Regions from separate parts of the Streptomyces kanasensis genome, predicted to be linked through region 2. Evidence: predicted binding sites of a transcription regulator. Region 2 holds the regulator's gene; the other holds the start of a gene.

Region 1 (6,384 bases), on a different contig from region 2:
GGTCGACGTACTCGCCGGTCGCGGCGTTCAGGCCGTGACCCGGGGTCAGGTTGCGCACCTTCTCCACCACGACACCGCCCTCGAGGCCGGCGTTGACGGCGATCTGCTTGAGCGGGGCCTCCAGGGCGGCCTTCACGGCGGCGGCACCGGTGGCCTCGTCGCCCTCCAGCTCCAGCTTGTCGAAGACGCTGGACGCCTGGAGCAGGGCCACGCCACCACCGGCGACGATGCCCTCCTCGACGGCGGCCTTGGCGTTGCGCACCGCGTCCTCGATGCGGTGCTTGCGCTCCTTGAGCTCCACCTCGGTGGCGGCGCCGGCCTTGATGACGGCCACGCCGCCGGCCAGCTTCGCGAGGCGCTCCTGGAGCTTCTCGCGGTCGTAGTCCGAGTCGGAGTTCTCGATCTCGGCGCGGATCTGGTTCACGCGGCCCGCGACCTGCTCGCTGTCACCGGCACCGTCGACGATGGTCGTCTCGTCCTTGGTGATGACGACCTTGCGGGCGCGGCCCAGGAGGTCGAGACCGGCGTTGTCCAGCTTGAGGCCGACCTCCTCGGAGATGACCTGGCCACCGGTGAGGATGGCGATGTCGCCGAGCATGGCCTTGCGGCGGTCGCCGAAGCCCGGGGCCTTGACGGCGACGGACTTGAACGTGCCGCGGATCTTGTTGACGACCAGCGTGGACAGGGCCTCGCCCTCGACGTCCTCGGCGATGATCAGCAGCGGCTTGCCGGACTGCATGACCTTCTCCAGCAGCGGGAGGAGGTCCTTCACCGCGGAGACCTTGGAGTTGACGATGAGGATGTAGGGGTCCTCGAGGACGGCCTCCATGCGCTCCATGTCGGTCGCGAAGTACGCCGAGATGTAACCCTTGTCGAAGCGCATACCTTCGGTGAGCTCGAGCTCGAGCCCGAAGGTGTTGGACTCCTCGACGGTGATGACGCCTTCCTTGCCGACCTTGTCCATGGCCTCGGCGATGAGCTCGCCGATCTGGGTGTCGGCGGCGGAGATGGACGCGGTGGAGGCGATCTGCTCCTTCGTCTCCACGTCCTTCGCCTGCTCCAGCAGCGCACCGGAGACGGCCTCGACGGCCTTCTCGATGCCGCGCTTCAGGGCCATCGGGTTGGCGCCGGCGGCGACGTTGCGCAGACCCTCGCGGACGAGCGCCTGGGCGAGGACGGTCGCGGTGGTCGTACCGTCACCGGCGACGTCGTCCGTCTTCTTGGCGACTTCCTTGACCAGCTCGGCGCCGATCTTCTCGTACGGGTCCTCGAGCTCGATCTCCTTGGCGATGGACACACCATCGTTGGTGATCGTGGGGGCGCCCCACTTCTTCTCGAGGACGACGTTGCGACCCTTGGGACCAAGGGTGACCTTGACGGCGTCGGCGAGCTGGTTCATCCCGCGCTCGAGACCGCGCCGTGCCTCCTCGTCGAACGCGATGATCTTGGCCATGTGAAGTGGTCCTCCCGGACTGATGGGGTCTCCCCTGCTCGGACGCAGTAGAGAGCTTGGGGAAGGATTGCTCCGGACCGCGCTGGCGCCCGCGACGGACGGCCCGTGTGCCGCGTGGTTCCCTGCCCCACGCCGCCCTGCGGGCCTCACCCACGAGGTCCTTGGTTGTCACTCTCACTCTCAGAGTGCTAATGCCAATGATTAGCACTCGCCCTAGGAGAGTGCAAGCGCCCCACCCCGGGACGGGGCCTGCGATCGCCCTCCGCGAACCACCCCGCGCGCCCCCACCGGACGTGCGCGCGGGGCGCGTCCACCGGCGCCGGCGCGCACCCGGGGACCACCGGGGCGCGGCCCCGCCCCGGACACCACCGGGCACCGGCACCCCTGCCGGCCGGCACCGCGCGGGCCCGGCAGGGGTGCCGGAGGCGCCCCGCGGCGGGGCACCAAAGCCCGCGCCCCCACGGCGGGGCCACCGCCGCCCCACGCGCACGACGCGCACGACGCGGGTCGGACGGAGCCGGCGTTCGCCGGACACGGCCGCGGACCACGCCGCGCGGCCGGGCACGGGCACCGGCGCGCGGCACACGGGAACGGGCACGGCACGCGGGCGACGGGGCCACGGACCCCGTCCGGTACGGGCGGTGGGGGCGTACGAACCTGGGGCGTGCGCACCGGAGGGGCGCGCCCGCCGAGGGGGCGGCCCCGCACCGCTCACCCCTCACACACCCGGCGGCCGGCGGGCTCGTACGGGCCGGGGGCGCACGAACCTGGCGCGTACGCGCCGACGGGGCGCGCCCGCCGAGGGGGCGCGGCCTCGCACCGCCCGCCCTCAGGCACCCCGGGTGCGACCCCCGCGCGGCCGCAGGGCGTGCCGGCCGGGCGCATCGACCTGGGGGCTTGCCCGTCAGCCGGGGCGGCCCCGTAGCACCCACCCCCACCCACCCGGGCGGCGCGACCCCGCGCGGCGGTGGGGGCGTACCGGCCGGGGCGTACCGGCCAAGGGCACGGCCCCGCGCCGCTCACCCTCACAACCCCGGGTGCGAACCCGCGTGGCGGCCTGGAGCGCCCCGTCCGGCACCGGGCAGTGCGCGGCATCCGGCACCGGCCGTCGCGGCACCGGCCGTGCGCGGCACCCGGGCGTGCGCGGGCGCGGTTCGGGCCCGGTCCGGGCGCGGGGGACCTGCCGGTCCCCGGGACGGGCGGAGGGCCCGCACCCCGGTGCCGGGGTGCGGGCCCTCCGTCGCCATGCCGTTGGCCGGACGCGTCGTACCTAGACGGCGATCTTGACCATGTCCGCCTGCGGACCCTTCTGACCCTGCGAGATCTCGAACTCGACCCGCTGGCCCTCCTCAAGGGTGCGGTACCCATCCATCTGGATCGCGCTGTAGTGGACGAAAACATCCGCACCACCGTCGACCGCGATGAAGCCGTACCCCTTCTCCGCGTTGAACCACTTGACGGTGCCCTGAGCCATGCCTAACTCCCCTATTACTGGCCCTTGCACAGGACCGCACTTCGCGGACCCGGGTCAGACCTCGCCCACTGACCGAACCCCTGGCTCTCCGAGCCGGGGACGCCCCAGGAGCGTGCGCCGGAACGCGTCGACCGCGGCTGAATGTATCTGCCCAACTGCCCTCTGCAACAGGTCAATCGGACGAGAATTCCGAGCACCGGCGAAGGGAGAACCTGTCCACAATGGTCATAACCCCGGGCAAGTCGGGCCGGGCAAACGGCGCAAAGTTCGCAAGAAACGACGCTACTTTGGCTACATCTTGTCGCGGCCGGGCGCATTCTCATATGCACGTGGCACAGGCGGCGGCGGGGACTTCCCCAACCCTACCGCGCTCAACCATGCAGAATTGCCCCCTCCGCTTTTGTCGGCGGAGGGGGCAACGGAGAAAAGCGGAAGGGAACTCAGCAACCGCCCGCTACCGCCGGAATGATCGAGACGCCCGCGCCGTCGGGGGTCGACGTGGCGAGCCCGCCCTCGAAGCGGACGTCGTCGTCGTTGACGTAGACGTTCACAAAGCGGCGCAGCTGCCCCTGGTCGTCGAGGACGCGCGCGGCGATGCCCGGGTGGTTCTTCTCCAGGGACTCGATGACCTCGGCGAGGGTGGCCCCCTCGGCCTCGACCTCGGACCGGCCGTCCGTGTACGTGCGGAGGATGGTGGGGATGCGGACGTTGACGCTCATGTTTCGTGTCTCCCGGGGGGTCAGTGGGCGAGGCCGGCGTCCCGGAACGCGTCCAGGCTCGGGCGGATGGTCGCGGTGGGACCGGTCGTCGGGGCGACCGCGTCCAGGGTCTTGAGGCCGTCGCCGGTGTTGAGGACGACGGTGGTGAGGGTCGGGTCGAGGAGGCCCTGCTCGACGAGCTTGCGCGTCACGCCCACCGTCACGCCGCCCGCCGTCTCGGCGAAGATGCCCTCGGTGCGGGCCAGCAGCTTGATCGCGTCGACGACCTGCGCGTCGTCGACGTCCTCCACCGCGCCGCCGGTGCGGCGGGCGATGTCGAGGACGTACGGTCCGTCCGCCGGGTTGCCGATGGCGAGCGACTTGGCGATCGTGTTCGGCTTCTGCGGGCGCACGACGTCGTGGCCGGCCTTGAAGGCGGCCGACACCGGGGAGCAGCCCTCCGCCTGGGCGCCGAAGATCCTGTACGGCTTGTCCTCGACCAGGCCCAGCCGGATCAGCTCCTGCAGCCCCTTGTCGATCTTCGTCAGCTGCGAGCCGGACGCGATCGGGATCACCAGCTGGTCGGGGAGCCGCCACCCGAGCTGCTCGCAGATCTCGTACGCGAGGGTCTTGGAGCCCTCGGCGTAGTACGGGCGGAGGTTGACGTTGACGAAGCCCCAGCCCTCGCCGAGCGGGTCGCCGATGAGCTCCGAGCAGAAGCGGTTGACGTCGTCGTACGTGCCCTCGATGCCGACGAGGTCGCCGCCGTAGACCGCGGCCATGACGACCTTGCCCTGCTCCAGGTCGTGCGGGATGAACACGCACGAGCGGAAGCCGGCGCGGGCGGCGGCGGCGCCCACCGCGCCCGCGAGGTTGCCCGTGGAGGAGCAGGACAGGGTGGTGAAGCCGAAGGCGCGGGCGGCCTCCAGGGCCTGGGCGACCACGCGGTCCTTGAAGGAGTGGGTCGGGTTCCCGGAGTCGTCCTTGACGAACAGCTTGCCGGGCTCGACGCCCAGCTCGCGGGCGAGGTTGTCGGCCCGCACGAGGGGCGTCCAGCCGGGGTTCAGGTTGGGCTTGTCGGCGACGTCGGCCGGGACGGGCAGGAGGGGGGCGTAGCGCCAGATGTTGGCCGGGCCGGCCTCGATCCGCTTGCGCAGCTCCTCCGGGTCGCCGGCCGGGAGGTGGTAGGCCACTTCGAGGGGGCCGAAACAGAACTCGCAGGCGAAGATCGGGCCGAGCGCGAAGCGCTCACCGCATTCGCGACAGGAGAGTCCGGCGGCGGGGCCGAGGTCGACGGAGGTGGCGCTGGTGGGTGCGGTGGTCTGCACAGCCATGGGAGGCGAGGCCCTTTCTCCTCATCTTTCTCACTGGCGTCTTTCGCCGTGAGACGGATTTGGCACCTTCCCTAGCCGGGGACCTCGCGGCACGTGCGCGTGCGAGACCGACTGGAGGGTTGCCGGGGCTTCATCGGGCCGTTTCCCTCTGCCCCTCTGGATGAGCGGTATGTGGTTGTCGGCGTGGGACCCCGGCATGCGGGCGTCTCACGCGTTGTTCAAGACTGTAACCGAAGGGGCCGGCGTCCGAGAGGGGCGTCCGACCTACGAGATGGATCACCTGCGGTTATGGAACGACCCGAGGAGAGGCGCGCGTGCTGGAAGAGGTGGAGCGCTGGCTGGAGCGGCGGTCCTGGTCCGTGGCCGACCGGCCCCTGGACCGGCTGCTCGCCGCCAAGCGGGCCCGCGGCACGACGGTGAGCGTCGTCCTGCCCGCGCTGGACGAGGAGGCGACGGTCGGCGAGATCGTCACCGTGATCCGGCGGGAGCTGATGTCGGAGGCGGTGCCGCTCGTCGACGAGCTCGTCGTCCTCGACTCCGGCTCGACCGACCGCACGGCCGAGGTCGCCGCGGCGGCCGGCGCGCGCGTGGTGGCGCGGGACGACGTGCTGCCGCGGATACCCGCCGTCCCGGGCAAGGGCGAGGTGCTGTGGCGCTCCCTGCTGGTGACCGGCGGGGACGTGGTGTGCTTCGTCGACGCCGACCTGCGCGAGTTCCGCGCCGACTTCGTGACGGGCATCATGGGGCCGCTGCTCACCGACCCGGACGTCGAGTTCGTGAAGGCCACGTACGACCGGCCGCTCGGCTCCGGACCGGCCGCCGGGCAGGGCGGACGGGTGACGGAGCTGGTCGCGCGGCCCCTGCTGAACCTGCACTGGCCGCAGCTGGCCGGGTTCGTCCAGCCGCTCGGCGGGGAGTACGCGGCCCGCCGCTCGCTGCTGGAGCGGCTGCCCTTCCCGGTGGGGTACGGCGTGGAACTGGCGCTGCTGGTGGACGCGCTGCACCTGGTGGGGCTGGACGCGCTGGCGCAGGTCGACGTGGGCGTGCGCCTCCACCGCCACCAGGACGACCGGGCGCTGGGGCGGATGGCCGCGGCGATCTACCGCACGGCCCAGCTGCGGCTGTCGCGCGGGCACCTGGTGCGGCCGCGGCTGACGCAGTTCGAGCGCACCGAGGCGGGGTTCGCGCCGCGTACCCACCCGGTGGACACGGAGGAGCGCCCGCCGATGGTCGAGGTGGCGGAGTACGTGCGGAAGCGCCGGGTGGCCTGACGGCCGGCGGGTTCGTTTCCGCACGTTTGAGCGTTTCCGGCGCGGGCTAGGTTGGCCTCATGGTCTCGGACATCCTGGTGGCATCGAATCGCGGTCCGGTCAGCTACGCGCTGCGGGAGGACGGCGAGCTGGAGGCGAGGCGCGGTGGCGGGGG
Region 2 (6,384 bases):
GGCCAGGCGGGGATGCCCAGCGACGACGGCTTCACGGCCTGCCACACGTCCACGTACGGGTGCCCGACGACCAGGACGTGCGGGTCCGTCACCGACGCGGCGATCCGTGACTCCTTCGAGCCGGGCACGAGGTGGTCCACCAGCACCCCGAGCCGGGCGTCCGGGCCGGGGCGGAAGTCGCGCACGATCGCCGGCAGGTCGTCGACGCCCTCCAGGTACTCGACGACCACGCCCTCGATGCGCAGGTCGTCACCCCACACCCGCTCCACCAGCTCGGCGTCGTGGCGCCCCTCGACGTAGATCCGCCCCGCCCGCGCCACACGGGCCCGCGCCCCGGGCACGGCCAGGGAGCCGGACGCCGTGCGCGACGGCCGCGCGGGAGCGCCGGAGGCCGGCCGGACCAGCGTCACCACGCGGCCCTCCAGCAGGAACCCGCGCGGTGCCAGCGGGAAGACCCGGTGCTTGCCGAACCGGTCCTCCAGGGTCACCGTCCCCGCCTCGCACCGGACCACCGCCCCGCAGAAGCCGCTGCCCGCCTCCTCGACCACCAGGTCCGGCTCGGCCGGCACCTCCGGCACGGGGGCCGGCTTCTTCCAGGACGGGGTCAGATCGGGGTCGTAACGGCGCATGACTCTCTCGGCTCCGGGTGCGTGACGGGCGCCGACCCGCCCCGGGGACGTCCCCCGGGCGCGGCGGCGCGCACGCGCCCGACGCTACGACACGGCGAACCGCCGGGCCAGCTCATCGCGTTGGGCGCGTACGAACGCGGCGTCGACCACCGCCCCGTGCCCCGGCACGTACGCGGCGTCCTCACCGCCCAGCCGAAGCAGCCGGTCCAGCGCGGCCGGCCAGCGGGAGGGCAGGGCGTCCGGCCCCGCCTGCGGCTCGCCCGACTCCTCGACGAGGTCCCCGCAGAAGACCACCCCGGGCGGCGCGTCCCCCTCCGCGCCCGGCACCAGCAGCGCCAGGTCCTGGCCGGTGTGGCCGGGGCCGGCGTTCGCCAGCAGCACCCGGCAGTCCCCGAGGTCGAGCGTCCACTCGGCGCACACCAGGTGGTGCGGGTGCACCAGCACGTCCACCGCCTCGCCGGCCTCCCGCTCGGACACGCCCTCCCGCACGGCGTCGGCCCGCAGCGCGTCCCGCTCCCGGACCAGCACCTCGTCGAGCCCCATCGCCCCGAACACCTGAGCACCCGCGAACGCCGCCGCGCCCAGCACGTGGTCGAAGTGCGGGTGGCTGAGTGCGATGTGCGTCACGCGGCGGCCGCCCAGCAACCCCTGCACCTCACCGCGGAGCGCGGCGCCCTCGCGCAGCGTCGACCCCGCGTCGAACAGCAGGACCGCCGCCTCGCCGACGACGAGCCCCACGGTGGCGTCCCAGCCCGGGAGCCGCCTGCGGCCCACGCCCGGGGCGAGGCGCTCCCATCCGAACTCTTCCCAAGCGACGTCCATGCCTCGACGCTATCGGCAACGCCCCCGCCCGGCGCGCGGTACCGTGAGCGGCCGCCGCGCCCATCGGGCACGACGCATCGCCCTTGCCAGGCATTGACCTCGGCGCCGTACACTGGCCGCGGGGATGACTGGCACTCGGACGCGAAGAGTGCCAGCAGACGTCAGCAGACCGAAAGCCAGCTGGAGGTGCGCCGTGCTCAGTGAACGCAGACTCGAGGTACTGCGCGCCATCGTCCAGGACTACGTCGGTACGGAGGAGCCCGTCGGCTCCAAGGCGCTCACCGAGCGGCACAACCTCGGCGTGTCACCGGCCACCGTGCGCAACGACATGGCGGTGCTGGAGGACGAGGGCTTCATCGCCCAGCCCCACACCAGCGCCGGCCGCATCCCCACGGACAAGGGCTACCGCCTCTTCGTCGACAGGCTCGCCGGCGTCAAGCCGCTGTCGTCACCGGAGCGCCGGGCCATCCAGAACTTCCTGGAGGGCGCGGTCGACCTCGACGACGTCGTGGGCCGGACGGTACGGCTGCTCGCGCAGCTGACCCGCCAGGTCGCGGTCGTGCAGTACCCGTCGCTGACCCGGTCCACCGTGCGCCACGTCGAGCTGCTGTCGCTGGCCCCGGCCCGGCTGATGCTCGTCCTGATCACGGACACCGGACGGGTCGAGCAGCGCATGGTCGACTGCCCCGCCCCGATCGGTGAGACGTCCGTCGCCGACCTGCGCGCCCGGCTCAACAGCCGGGTCGTCGGACGGCGCTTCGCGGACGTGCCGCAGCTGGTGCAGGACCTGCCGGAGTCCTTCGAGGCGGAGGACCGCGGCACGGTCTCCACGGTGCTCTCCACGCTGCTGGAGACGCTGGTGGAGGAGACCGAGGAGCGCCTGGTGATCGGCGGGACCGCCAATCTCACGCGCTTCGGGCACGACTTCCCGCTGACGATCCGGCCGGTGCTGGAGGCGCTTGAGGAGCAGGTCGTGCTCCTCAAGCTGCTCGGCGAGGCGACGGACCCGGCCATGACCGTGCGCATCGGGCACGAGAACGCCCACGAGGGGCTGAACTCCACGTCCGTCGTCGCGGTCGGTTACGGTTCGGGCGGCGAGGCGGTCGCCAAACTCGGCGTGGTCGGACCGACCCGCATGGACTACCCCGGAACGATGGGAGCGGTACGCGCAGTGGCACGTTACGTCGGACAGATCCTGGCGGAGTCGTAAGTGGCCACGGACTACTACGCCGTACTCGGCGTGCGCCGCGACGCGTCCCAGGACGAGATCAAGAAGGCGTTCCGGAGGCTCGCGCGCGAGCTGCATCCGGACGTGAACCCCGATCCGAAGACGCAGGAGCGGTTCAAGGAGATCAACGCCGCCTACGAGGTGCTGTCGGACCCGCAGAAGAAGCAGGTCTACGACCTCGGCGGCGACCCCCTGGCGGGCGGCGCCGGTGGCGCGGGCGGCTTCGGCGCGGGCGGCTTCGGGAACTTCTCCGACATCATGGACGCCTTCTTCGGCACGGCGTCCCAGCGCGGCCCCCGGTCACGGACCCGGCGCGGCCAGGACGCGATGATCCGGCTGGAGATCGAGCTCGACGAGGCGGCCTTCGGCACGACGAAGGACATCCAGGTCGACACGGCCGTCGTGTGCACCACCTGCTCCGGCGAGGGCGCCGCGCCCGGCACCTCGGCGCAGACGTGCGACATGTGCCGCGGCCGGGGTGAGGTGTCGCAGGTGACGCGGTCCTTCCTGGGCCAGGTCATGACGTCCCGCCCCTGCCCCCAGTGCCAGGGCTTCGGCACGGTCGTGCCGACGCCGTGCCCCGAGTGCGCGGGCGACGGCCGGGTGCGGTCCCGCCGCACGCTCACGGTCAAGATCCCTGCCGGTGTCGACAACGGCACGCGCATCCAGCTGGCCGGCGAGGGCGAGGTCGGCCCCGGCGGCGGCCCGGCGGGCGATCTGTACGTCGAGATCCACGAGCTGCCGCACCCGGTGTTCCAGCGGCGCGGCGACGACCTGCACTGCACGGTCACCATCCCGATGACGGCGGGCGCGCTCGGCACGAAGGTGCCGCTGGAGACGCTCGACGGGGTCGAGGAGGTCGACATCCGGCCGGGTACGCAGTCCGGCCAGTCGATCCCGCTGCACGGCCGGGGCGTCACGCACCTGCGGGGCGGCGGCCGCGGCGACCTGATCGTCCACGTCGAGGTGCAGACGCCGAGCAAGCTCGACGCCGAGCAGGAGCGCCTGCTGCGGGAGCTGGCGGAGCTGCGCGGGGAGGAGCGGCCCACCGGCCAGTTCGCCCCCGGCCAGCAGGGCCTGTTCTCCCGGCTGAAGGACGCGTTCAACGGGCGCTAGCCCACGCGCGTGACGGCTCCCCGCGGCGTCGCGGGGAGCCCCCGCCCGGACCCGCGGGCGCCCCGCGCGGAGCGGCCCGCCGGAGGCGCGGGGGCTTCGGGTGGCGGCCTCCGCCAGGTCCGGCGCGCCGCTCCGTGACGGGCGGAACAGGGGATTCGGCGCGTGCGCGGGGGCGTGACACCATGCGTGCATGCCCTCCGCGCTGACCGATCTCTGCCCCCACCCGATCGTGCAGGCCCCCATGGCCGGTGGCGCCTCCTGCCCCCCGCTCGTCGCCGCCGTCTGCGAGGCGGGCGGCCTCGGGTTCCTCGCCGCCGGCTACAAGACGGCCGACGGCATGTACCAGGAGGTCCAGCAGGTCCGCGCGCTGACCGCGCGCCCCTTCGGCGTCAACCTGTTCATGCCGCAGCCCGGCCAGGCCGACCCCGCCGCCGTCGAGGTCTACCGCCACCAGCTGGCCGGCGAGTCCACCTGGTACGACACCCCCCTCGGCGACCCCGACGCGGGCCGGGACGACGGGTACGACGCGAAGCTCGCCATCCTCCTCGACGACCCCGTCCCGGTCGTCTCCTTCACCTTCGGCTGCCCCACCCGCGACACCGTGCACGCCTTCGCGCGCGTCGGCACCCGCACGATCGTGACCGTCACCAGCCCCGACGAGGCGCGGGCCGCCGAGCTGGCCGGCGCGGACGCCGTCTGCGTCCAGGGCGTCGAGGCCGGCGGCCACCAGGGCACCCACCGGGACGACCCCGAGAGCGCCGACGCCGGCAACGGCCTCCTCGCGCTGGTCACCCGGGTCCGGGAAGCCGTGTCCCTGCCGATGATCGCGGCCGGCGGTCTGATGCGCGGCGCCCAGATCGCCGCGGTCCTCGCCGCCGGCGCCGAGGCCGCGCAGCTCGGCACCGCCTTCCTCGTCTGCCCCGAGTCCGGCGCGCACCCCCTGCACAAGCGCGCCATGACGGACCCGCTCTTCACCCGCACCGAACTGACCCGCGCCTTCTCCGGCCGCCCGGCCCGGGGCCTGGTCAACCGCTTCGTACGGGAGCACGGGCCGTACGCCCCGGCCGCCTACCCCGAGGTGCACCACCTGACCAGCCCGCTGCGCAAGGCCGCCGCCGCGGCCGGCGACCCGCAGGCCATGGCCCTGTGGGCGGGGCAGGGCCACCGCCTCGCCCGGGAGCTGCCCGCCGGGCAGCTCGTCGAAGTACTCCACTCGGAACTCCGGTCCGCGCTCACGGCGCTGGCCGTGGGAGGAGCGTCATGACCGCCCCCGTCTTCGTCGTCGACGACCTGGCGGCCGCCGCCCCCGGCGCGACGGTCGCCCTGGACGGTCCGGAGGGGCGGCACGCCGTGTCGGTACGCCGCCTGCGCACCGGCGAGGAGATCGTGCTGACGGACGGCGCCGGGCGCGGCGCGTACGGGACCGTCGCCGCCGTCGAGGGCAAGGACCGCCTCGACGTCGCCGTCGCCGAGGTGCGCGACGAGCCCGCGCCCGCGCCGCGCATCACCGTGGTCCAGGCGCTCCCCAAGGGCGACCGGGGCGAGCTGGCAGTGGAGACCATGACCGAGACCGGCGTCGACGCGGTCGTGCCGTGGGCGGCGTCCCGGTGCATCACCCAGTGGAAGGGCGAGCGCGGTCTGAAGGCCCTGGCGAAGTGGCGCGCCACCGCCCGCGAGGCGGGCAAGCAGTCCCGCAGGCTCCGGTTCCCGGAGGTCGCCGACGCGGCGAGCACCCGCCAGGTCGCCCGGCTGCTCGCGGAGGCGGACTTCGCGGCCGTGCTCCACGAGGAGGGCGCCGAACCGCTGGCCACCGCGCCGCTGCCGGCGACCGGCGACATCGTGCTGGTCGTCGGTCCCGAGGGGGGCGTCGCGCCCGACGAACTGGCCGCCTTCGCGGAGGCGGGCGCCAAGCCGTACCGGCTCGGCCGCAGCGTGCTGCGCACCTCCACGGCCGGCACGGCGGCGACGGCGCTGCTGCTGGGACGCACCGGCCGCTGGTCCTGACGCCCGCCGTCCGGGGCACCCCTCGCCCCGGGCCCTCGCCCCGGGCCCTCGCCCCGGGCCCTCGCCCCGGGCACCCCGCCGTCCGGGGCCATCCCTCGCCCCGGAGGCCCGGCGCCCGCGGCGCCCCGCGGCGTCCCGGTACCCGAAGCCCCACGTCCCGCGCCCGACGCCCGCCCGGTCCTGCGGGCGGCGCGGCGATAGGGTACGGAACGAACCAGTCGGGTACGCCCGTACCCGCCGCCGGAGTCGAGGAAGGGCCGCCAGCATGGCCGAAGAGCCGCGGAGTGACTGCCTGTTCTGCAAGATCGTGGCCGGGGAGGTGCCCGCGCAGGTCGTCCGCGAGACCGAGACGACCCTCGCGTTCCGCGACATCAACCCCCAGGCCCCCACCCACGTCCTGGTCATCCCCAAGGCACACCACCCCGACGGCGCCGCGCTCGCCGCCGCCGCGCCGGAGATCGCCGCCGACGTGCTGCGCGAGACGGGCGAGGTCGCCGCGCAGGAGAAGATCGCCGGCAGCGGGTACCGCGTCGTCCTCAACACCGGCACCGGCGCCGGCCAGACCGTCTTCCACGCGCACGCGCA

Evidence for each region. The regulator HrcA, encoded in region 2, represses chaperone genes, less so after heat shock. The targets are predictions, from matches to a motif close to TTNGCACTCNGNNNNNCNGAGTGCNAA.
Region 1: the regulator HrcA is predicted to act here: its motif matches at 1,655-1,681, upstream of groL (chaperonin GroEL).

The regions. Positions count from the first base shown of each region.
Region 1 covers NZ_JBIBSF010000005.1:114,964-121,347, reverse strand. The annotation lists gene groL (chaperonin GroEL) at 1-1,453, opposite strand, end outside; gene ACF053_RS14645 (cold-shock protein) at 2,724-2,927, opposite strand; gene ACF053_RS14640 (MoaD/ThiS family protein) at 3,368-3,646, opposite strand; gene thrC (threonine synthase) at 3,667-4,959, opposite strand; SAM riboswitch class I at 4,978-5,126, opposite strand; gene ACF053_RS14630 (glucosyl-3-phosphoglycerate synthase) at 5,274-6,230, shown strand; gene ACF053_RS14625 (alpha,alpha-trehalose-phosphate synthase (UDP-forming)) at 6,290-6,384, shown strand, end outside.
Region 2 covers NZ_JBIBSF010000002.1:519,969-526,352, forward strand. The annotation lists gene ACF053_RS07465 (DUF3097 domain-containing protein) at 1-629, opposite strand, end outside; gene ACF053_RS07470 (MBL fold metallo-hydrolase) at 714-1,451, opposite strand; gene hrcA (heat-inducible transcriptional repressor HrcA) at 1,645-2,661, shown strand; gene dnaJ (molecular chaperone DnaJ) at 2,662-3,795, shown strand; gene ACF053_RS07485 (nitronate monooxygenase) at 3,986-5,059, shown strand; gene ACF053_RS07490 (16S rRNA (uracil(1498)-N(3))-methyltransferase) at 5,056-5,799, shown strand; gene ACF053_RS07495 (histidine triad nucleotide-binding protein) at 6,065-6,384, shown strand, end outside.